DNA from 2 places in the Metabacillus litoralis genome. Region 1 is predicted to be linked to the other one. Evidence: a T-box and tRNA genes for the amino acid it is inferred to sense, from the RefSeq annotation. Region 1 holds a T-box; the other holds one or more tRNA genes.
What was found. The T-box of region 1 lies ahead of trpS (tryptophan--tRNA ligase). A T-box ahead of a tRNA ligase gene usually reads a tRNA of that ligase, here a tRNA-Trp.
Positions count from the first base shown of each region.

Region 2: it encodes a tRNA-Trp, which carries the amino acid that the T-box ahead of trpS (tryptophan--tRNA ligase) is inferred to sense. The anticodon was not compared.

Region 1 covers NZ_CP033043.1:5,019,755-5,024,148, forward strand. Annotated here, with positions in the region: gene D9842_RS24560 (DUF2268 domain-containing putative Zn-dependent protease) at 1-217, shown strand, start outside; gene D9842_RS24565 (YjbA family protein) at 388-1,140, shown strand; gene trpS (tryptophan--tRNA ligase) at 1,216-2,205, opposite strand; T-box leader at 2,292-2,495, opposite strand; gene D9842_RS24575 (DUF3899 domain-containing protein) at 2,542-2,901, opposite strand; gene D9842_RS24580 (peptide ABC transporter substrate-binding protein) at 3,304-4,394, shown strand, end outside.
Region 2 covers NZ_CP033043.1:393,952-398,345, forward strand. Annotated here, with positions in the region: tRNA gene D9842_RS01655 (tRNA-Glu) at 22-93, shown strand; tRNA gene D9842_RS01660 (tRNA-Val) at 132-207, shown strand; tRNA gene D9842_RS01665 (tRNA-Leu) at 240-325, shown strand; tRNA gene D9842_RS01670 (tRNA-Gly) at 362-436, shown strand; tRNA gene D9842_RS01675 (tRNA-Leu) at 445-533, shown strand; tRNA gene D9842_RS01680 (tRNA-Arg) at 595-671, shown strand; tRNA gene D9842_RS01685 (tRNA-Pro) at 765-841, shown strand; tRNA gene D9842_RS01690 (tRNA-Ala) at 853-928, shown strand; tRNA gene D9842_RS01695 (tRNA-Met) at 1,099-1,175, shown strand; tRNA gene D9842_RS01700 (tRNA-Ser) at 1,211-1,303, shown strand; tRNA gene D9842_RS01705 (tRNA-Met) at 1,326-1,402, shown strand; tRNA gene D9842_RS01710 (tRNA-Asp) at 1,467-1,543, shown strand; tRNA gene D9842_RS01715 (tRNA-Phe) at 1,933-2,005, shown strand; tRNA gene D9842_RS01720 (tRNA-Thr) at 2,177-2,249, shown strand; tRNA gene D9842_RS01725 (tRNA-Tyr) at 2,261-2,344, shown strand; tRNA gene D9842_RS01730 (tRNA-Trp) at 2,395-2,468, shown strand; tRNA gene D9842_RS01735 (tRNA-His) at 2,484-2,559, shown strand; tRNA gene D9842_RS01740 (tRNA-Gln) at 2,831-2,905, shown strand; tRNA gene D9842_RS01745 (tRNA-Cys) at 2,916-2,989, shown strand; tRNA gene D9842_RS01750 (tRNA-Gly) at 3,004-3,077, shown strand; tRNA gene D9842_RS01755 (tRNA-Ile) at 3,088-3,161, shown strand; tRNA gene D9842_RS01760 (tRNA-Asn) at 3,182-3,256, shown strand; tRNA gene D9842_RS01765 (tRNA-Arg) at 3,275-3,348, shown strand; gene D9842_RS01770 (class-II aminoacyl-tRNA synthetase family protein) at 3,394-4,203, opposite strand.

The sequences.
Region 1 (4,394 bases):
TGATCAATGTGACCGTTTCTTAGAAAGAATAATTTTGCCCCAGAAAAAAACGACTCGGCAAGATCAAAAGTTTACACAGCTTATGTTTGGAACTGGTTTTTATCCCAAAATGCTAGGGTATGCAGTAGGTTATCATCTAGTGAAAAATTATATGGAGAAAACGAACAAGGCGACAAAAGCACTTTTAGGGATTGAAGCCGAGGATTTTATTGAATAAAAAACCCTTTAATGTTGTGAAAAGTAACATTCTCTTACAATTCACAACATATATTTTAAGTAGGACAACCTTGCATAATAAATTCAAGCATATTCTTCAATGATTGGAATAATTTATCTAAAATTTGCCTATACTGTTTGACAAATGGTACTGAAGTGAGGGGTCAAAAAATGTTATTTCTTCATGATGTTTGGGTAAATTGGTTTGAAGGTGAAGAGAACGGGTACAACGTCTGTCATTTTCATGAATGGAGAAAGGATGACAGTGTTGAACTTCTTGATCAGGTTCCCCTATTAAAGGTTAATTCCTTACTTTTTGACTACATAGAAAACAACTTAGCGGAGTTACCACCTGGTCTACTAAAAGATATTTTCCAAAAGGCTTATATTCGTAAAAATCATGAAAGAATACAGTTGGATTATTGTTTTGTTGTTACAGATGGAATTGGTATTCTTGCAGTTGACACAATTGGTTATACAATTCCTATTCGTAAAAGCCGAATCATTCCAAGACAGGAGCAACTAGTATTTGAAATGGTAAAGGATATTGAGCCTGAAGAGTATTCAATTGAAATGTTAAGTGAAGAAGATGAAAAAGAATATCATATTTTATCGTTGGCACCTCAACATATGAGAGGGTTAACAAGAAAAGAGCGCCAATTAAAGCAATTATTATTTATGGCACTTGATCAGTTACAAGCAACTAAAAATGCCGCAGAGGTAAAGTATTGGTATACTGAATGGAATCCAACTAAATATGAGGATATCCAGCAACGAGAGTTTGATGAAGTATGGAGACAATTATATGAAGAAACGATACATGGATGGTCTCCAAAGCATATCCAGTTATGTGAGCGATTAATTAAAGGACAACCTTTCTTTGAGAAGCTCTGGGATATGGAACATGAATCAAAAGTTAATTAAAGTGGACGAGCTACATATAAAAAAACGATGTGAGAATGTCACCAAAACATTTACACATCGTTTTTTCATTTATGTTTATTTTCGCTTACGACCAAGTCCCATTGCATTCTCCATTTTCTTAATCATTTTGCTTGCAACGGCATTTGCCTTTTCCGCACCTCTGTCTAATATTTGATCTAATTCTTCTGATTCCATTAATTGATGGTATTTTTCCTGAATAGGTGCAAGTGTATTAACTACTACATTTGCAACATCCGCTTTAAAGTCTCCGTATCCTTTTCCTTCATAACGAGCTTCAATTTCTTCAATTGATTCATTCGTAAAGATGGAATAAATCGATAGTAAGTTAGAAATACCTGGTTTATTTTCTTTATCATATTTAACGATACCTTCTGAATCAGTTACTGCACTTTTAATCTTTTTCTCAATTTGTTTTGGGTCGTCTAATAAAGTAATAAATGCTTTTTGATTCGGATCTGATTTACTCATTTTTTTTGTAGGATCAGCGAGTGACATTACACGGGCACCTACTTTTGGAATACGAACTTCCGGAACGGTGAAAATATCGTTGTATTTCTTATTAAAGCGCTCCGCTATATCTCTTGTTAATTCCAGATGCTGCTTTTGATCCTCACCAACTGGGACTAGGTCTGTATTATATAAAAGAATATCTCCTGCCATTAGTGGTGGATATGTGAGCAATCCAGCAACAACTGCTTCTTTCCCATGAGATTTGTCCTTGAATTGAGTCATTCTTTCAAGTTCGCCGATATAGGCAACACATTGTAACATCCATCCAGCTTGGGCATGGGCAGGAACCTCTGATTGAATAAATAATGTTACTTTTTCTGGGTCAAGCCCAACAGCAAGGTAAAGGGCTGCGAGACTACGAATGTTTTTACGAAGAGCTAATCGATCCTGAGGAACAGTAATTGCATGTTGATCGACTATACAAAAATAACAATTGTATTCATCCTGTAAATCAACAAATTGTCGTAATGCCCCAATGTAATTTCCTAACGTTACTGAGCCGCTAGGCTGAATTCCTGAAAAAATTGTTTTCATTTGTTTTCCTCCTAAATAGTGAACATGTATTTGATAAGCTGGCCACACTTCTTTTGGAACATACAAAAAGGCCCACTCGTCCCATTGATAGGGACGATGGACCGCGGTGCCACCCTACTTATTTCTATAGTAGAAATCACTTAATCTTTAACGCAGAAAACGTCTGTACGTACTAACTTTCTGTACAGAAGCTCAAAAGTCCATTCCATATCGGTCATTACCTGTTTCCACCAGCCACAGGCTCTCTTTAAATGCTCCTAATATGTACTACTCTTTTTCAAAGCCAATTATTTTTTTCTTATTATAAGTAAAGATTTTCTTCTTTGCAAATGGTTTCTATAAATAATAAAGGATTGTTGCTAGGGTCATAATCACAGTTACGATAATCCCACTAATTAAAAACGGGGAGTGGTTAAATGTGAGCAGCTCCGAAACAGGAGTCATTTCATCTACCTCTTGCTTTGATAATTCTTTTCCTTTTGATACAAACATTCTTCTAAATCCATATGTTATTCCATCAAAGAATCCCCCTTTAACAGTAAGTGTTAAGAAGGCAATAAAAAGCAAGCCAGCTCCAAAGAAAAAAGAAATATTAATAAATGAAAGCAACGTCAATTTCTGGTAAATAAAAAACGATAGTAAGATTGACAAAATTAAAGACACAATAACAAGCGTAAACGATTTTTTATCGGGCATGTTCTTCACTCTTTTCTACAATTTCATAACGATTATTATATCAGAAGAAAGGGGGAAGGGAAAAAGTCGAGAAATTATTATAGTAGACAAAGTATTAGTAGAAATTTTCATGAAAAATGTTAAAAGTTAAATTAAAAAATTTACACATTCTCCAAAAAAGTGTGTGAGATAATGTAACCCTTTACAAGTCAACGCGTTAAAGTGTTGTTACAAAAAATGTTAAAAAGATTAAGAAAATTCTTGTGAAATACATAGGTATATGTACCTATTTTTTATTCGATTTTCTTTACTATTATTGCATTTCTGTAAATTTTATTAAAAAAGTAAATGCACAATTGTTTGAATACTTGTATAATAATCTCTGTAAAGCAAACTTGTATTAAAAAAAGGGAGGTCAAATTTGTGAAAAAGTCGAAATTTTTTCTACTTTTAGCATTATCGCTAGTACTTAGCATGTTCTTAGCAGCATGTAACGGCGGTGGTGACACAACTACTGAGACTGAAGGCGACAAAGATACGGCTGAAGAAACAGTAGCGCAAGAACTAAAGGTTTTAGAAACATCTGAAATTCCATCTATGGATAGCGTTATGGCACAAGACTCTGCGAGTTTTACAGCTTTAGCTAATACTATGGAAGGGTTATACCGTTTAGACCAAGATCAAAATCCTGTTCCTGGTATGGCTGATGGTGAGCCTGAAGTAAGTGAAGATGGACTTGTTTACACTGTTAAATTAAAAGATGCTAAATGGTCAAACGGAGATGCTGTTACGGCAGATGACTTCGTATTTGCATGGCAACGTGCGATTGACCCAGCAACTGCTTCTCCTTATGGTCCTTACATGATGGAAGGAAAAATCAAAGGAGCAAAAGAAATTACTGAAGCTGCTGCGGCAGGTAAAGAAGTAGATCTTAACACTTTAGGTGTTAAAGCTATTGACGAAAAAACTCTTGAAATTACTCTAGAAAAACCAGTACCATATTTCGAATCTTTAATGGCATTTGGTACTTTCTATCCTCAAAACAGAAAGTTTGTTGAGGAGCAAGGCGATAAATATGCAACTTCTCAAGATACATTAGTTTATAATGGTCCATTTGTTATGACAAACTGGGGTGGAACAACTGCTACAGAATGGACAATGGAAAAAAATACTGAGTATTGGGATGCTGAAACAGTATCTTTAGAAACAATTCAATACAACGTATTAAAAGATCCACAAGCTTCTGCTAACGCTTACGAAACTGGCGAAGCAGATATCACTGGTAAATTAGCATCAGATATCGTACCACAATATGAAGGTGACCCTAACCTTGTTAAATGGTTAGAGCCAACAATCTTCTGGATCAAAATGAATCAACAAAATGAAGCATTAGCAAACGAAAACATTCGTCGTGCGATTGCAACTGCGTTTAACAAAGAAGATTTAGCAACAAGCATTTTAAATAACGGTTCTGTACCTGCAAACTATGCAGTTCCAGCTGGTTTCGTTAACCA
Region 2 (4,394 bases), 600 kb from region 1:
GTCATGAAACAATTAAAATATGGCCCATTGGTCAAGCGGTTAAGACACCGCCCTTTCACGGCGGTAACACGGGTTCGAATCCCGTATGGGTCACTTACTATAACTTAATATAGGAAGTAACGTATTAATTTGGAGGATTAGCTCAGCTGGGAGAGCACCTGCCTTACAAGCAGGGGGTCGGCGGTTCGATCCCGTCATCCTCCACCATAATATTTCGCTCTAGCGAAACAACTTAAAAAGCGGGTGTGGCGGAATTGGCAGACGCGCTAGACTTAGGATCTAGTGTCCTTGTGACGTGGGGGTTCAAGTCCCTTCACCCGCACCATGTTTTTTTTATGATAGTAAAATAACTATCCAGTACGCGGAAGTAGTTCAGTGGTAGAACACCACCTTGCCAAGGTGGGGGTCGCGGGTTCGAATCCCGTCTTCCGCTCCAATAGTAGTGCCGGGGTGGCGGAACTGGCAGACGCACAGGACTTAAAATCCTGCGGTAGGTGACTACCGTACCGGTTCGATTCCGGTCCTCGGCACCATAGTTTTTTCGCGCTAGCGAAAATAACTACCTTAATTTTTATAGATTAATTTAGATTATATGCGCCCGTAGCTCAATTGGATAGAGCGTTTGACTACGGATCAAAAGGTTAGGGGTTCGACTCCTCTCGGGCGCGCCAATATTAGATTTAAAAGTAAGATGTGTGAATAAGAGTTGTGCTTTTAAGCAAAGCTAAGTCTCTGATCTCCACATACATCTTTGATATTTAGTACGGGAAGTAGCTCAGCTTGGTAGAGCACTTGGTTTGGGACCAAGGGGTCGCAGGTTCGAATCCTGTCTTCCCGACCATTCATTATTAAGGGGCCTTAGCTCAGCTGGGAGAGCGCCTGCTTTGCACGCAGGAGGTCAGCGGTTCGATCCCGCTAGGCTCCACCAAATTTGTTTAATTTCTTTATAAGTAACATATACAATTATGGCGGTGTAGCTCAGCTGGCTAGAGCGAGCCGTAAACATCATGAATAAGCTTCATTGTAGGCTTGCGAGGAATGTGTCTGACAAGAGACATGACGAGCATGGTTTTTAAACAGTGAGCGTTTTGTCATTATGGCGGTGTAGCTCAGCTGGCTAGAGCGTACGGTTCATACCCGTGAGGTCGTGGGTTCGATTCCCTCCGCCGCTACCATTTGCACAAACGGCCAATAGGTCACATATGTTATTGGAGGAATACCCAAGTCCGGCTGAAGGGATCGGTCTTGAAAACCGACAGGGGTGTCAAAGCCCGCAGGGGTTCGAATCCCCTTTCCTCCTCCATATTTATTTTTTATTTTATTATCGCGGGGTGGAGCAGTCTGGTAGCTCGTCGGGCTCATAACCCGAAGGTCGCAGGTTCAAATCCTGTCCCCGCAACCAAACTTTAAATGTAATGTTATGGTAAATGTTAAGGTAAGTTATTTTCACTTCGTTAAAAAACTCCGGTCCGGTAGTTCAGTTGGTTAGAATGCCTGCCTGTCACGCAGGAGGTCGCGGGTTCGAGTCCCGTCCGGACCGCCATTATTATAATAGATAATAATGGAAATTCAGACTCTAATTTTTGAGTAAAAGGGTTTCAATAAGCGAGAAGGTCGAGGAAGCAAGTGAACGAGCACCGGAGCGTATGACTATACGTGAGGATGTGAGTGAGGGAGCTGACGAAGAGATTCGAAGCTTAGTGGAAGCCGTAAACTTTTTTGGGCTCGGTAGCTCAGTTGGTAGAGCACGTTCGAATATGCTTCTCTGAATAAACTTCAGCGTACTCATCGAGCTGCTTCTTGAATAAACCCTCCGAGATGAGGACGATTTACTAATTGAAAACCTTAAAATACTACCAAGTTATCAGAACAAATAACTAATACGTAAAGAAGCAATCCTGTATCTTATATATTAATACTAACTAATTATATGGCTCGGTAGCTCAGTTGGTAGAGCAATGGACTGAAAATCCATGTGTCGGCGGTTCGATTCCGTCCCGAGCCACCTTTCAATTTTGCAAAAAAAATGCCGGTGTAGCTCAATTGGTAGAGCACGATCGAATATGCTTCGAAGTATTTGCTTCAGCACACAAATCGAGCCGCTTCTTGAATAATCTTTCTGAGATTTGGGTGACTGGTAAGTAAGATAGAGCTTTATATAGATATCTATAATAATGCCGGTGTAGCTCAATTGGTAGAGCAACTGACTTGTAATCAGTAGGTTGGGGGTTCAAGTCCTCTCGCCGGCACTCTTATATATGGAGGGGTAGCGAAGTGGCTAAACGCGGCGGACTGTAAATCCGCTCCTTAGGGTTCGGCAGTTCGAATCTGCCCCCCTCCACCATAGATTTTTGTGATAGCAAAATATCTTCCACTGATTCTAAAAAAAATCTTAGGGGCATAGTTTAACGGTAGAATAGAGGTCTCCAAAACCTTTGGTGTGGGTTCGATTCCTACTGCCCCTGCCAATTTAAAATTTTGTGGCGGTTGTGGCGAAGTGGTTAACGCATCGGATTGTGGTTCCGACATTCGTGGGTTCGATTCCCATCAGCCGCCCCAATTTTATATTCAGACTTGTTGCTTAGTAACTTGTTACTTAGTAATTATAGATGCAGAAAAGAAATTTCCTCTTGTTGGTTTGAGCACAAGACATTAATTTATGTGTAAAAAGTGTGGAATATGAAGTGAACGAGACTGATTAAGGTTGAAAGTATACCTAGTAGTCGACGATATTTCGTGTTATTTCCTGTCAGAAATAACCCAAAATATCCTCTTGCGATGAGGATTCATGTAGCATATTCAAGGAAGCCAATTCTTGAAGCTAATTCAATGGGCTATAGCCAAGCGGTAAGGCATCGCACTTTGACTGCGACATGCGTTGGTTCGAATCCAGCTAGCCCAGCCATTTATTTTAAGGCATCATAGCCAAGTGGTAAGGCCGAGGTCTGCAAAACCTCTATCCCCGGTTCAAATCCGGGTGGTGCCTCCAATTCATTTCGATATGCGGGTGTAGTTTAGTGGTAAAACCTCAGCCTTCCAAGCTGATGATGAGGGTTCGATTCCCTTCACCCGCTCCAAAAAACTTATGGGCCTATAGCTCAGCTGGTTAGAGCGCACGCCTGATAAGCGTGAGGTCGATGGTTCGAGTCCATTTAGGCCCACTTTATATCATACATTTTGTTCCGCAGTAGCTCAGTGGTAGAGCAATCGGCTGTTAACCGATCGGTCGTAGGTTCGAGTCCTACCTGCGGAGCCATTTTTGTCTTTAGATAATGCGCCTTTAGCTCAGCAGGATAGAGCAACGGCCTTCTAAGCCGTCGGTCAGAGGTTCGAATCCTCTAAGGCGCGTCAAAAAAGAGACCAGTGGTTTTCACCTGGTCTCTTTTTCTTTCTTTATTTAGTTCCTAGAGATATATTCTTCACATCATTATCTTCTTTCCAACTATAAGGTTTTACCTGTTGATCATTTAATTTTTTTAGAAGTAGCATACATAAATTTGTTTGATCCACTTTTCCACCAACTGAATTGAACTTTCCTACATCTGCTCGTAAGCCAATAGAAAACAATGTAACTGGGCTTTTAAGAAGTGGATTCCACACTTTCAATAATCCTATTGTGTAAGACTCATCATTTGTATTTTTATATTCATTAAGAAAAAGAATAGCACCACAACGTTTTATTAGTTTTTCTTCAGTATTGGTTACTGCTGTGTTCGCGATTGCGCTTTCAAGTTCTACTTTAGACAATTTTTGGAAACCTTTTGGTAAAACAGGTTGAAAGGTAGGATGAAATTGTTTCATATGCTCCTCTGTTTTCTTAATCGAACTATAAATATTGTTAGCTTCTGTTATCAAATAATCTATATTTTTATGTTTTTCTAAGATGATTTTCTCCCATTCCCATTCTTCAGTAAAGAATGGATCATATTGTTCAATAGGAATGTTTATTTTAATTGATCTTAGGTTTGTATATAATCCTTCACCCTGTGTAAATCCGTATTTAAAAAGGGTTGTTCTTTTCCAATCTGTGAAAGAATGTAAATCTTTTTTACCTTTATGTACCTGTATAGGTGAAGAAACCTTTAATAAATTTAAAGCTTCTGAAAAATTGTATTCGAAAAAGGTTTTCAACTCGTTCATGGCAATTTCTGTATGCATGAAATTTAAGTTCGCATTATACCTATTTTGAATTTTTTTATTCATTGAAGTCACCCTCCAGGAAAATATTCAATCATCAATTTTTGGGCATTTGACCCAATTATCTTATGTGAGTCTTGCTTGAATTGTGACAAAAAGACAATAGATAAATTATCTTTCAGCAGGAAACTCACAAAATGTTGCCTCCAGCAGAAGAACAGTTTGCATCAATGGAGGAAATCACTACATCGGCATGA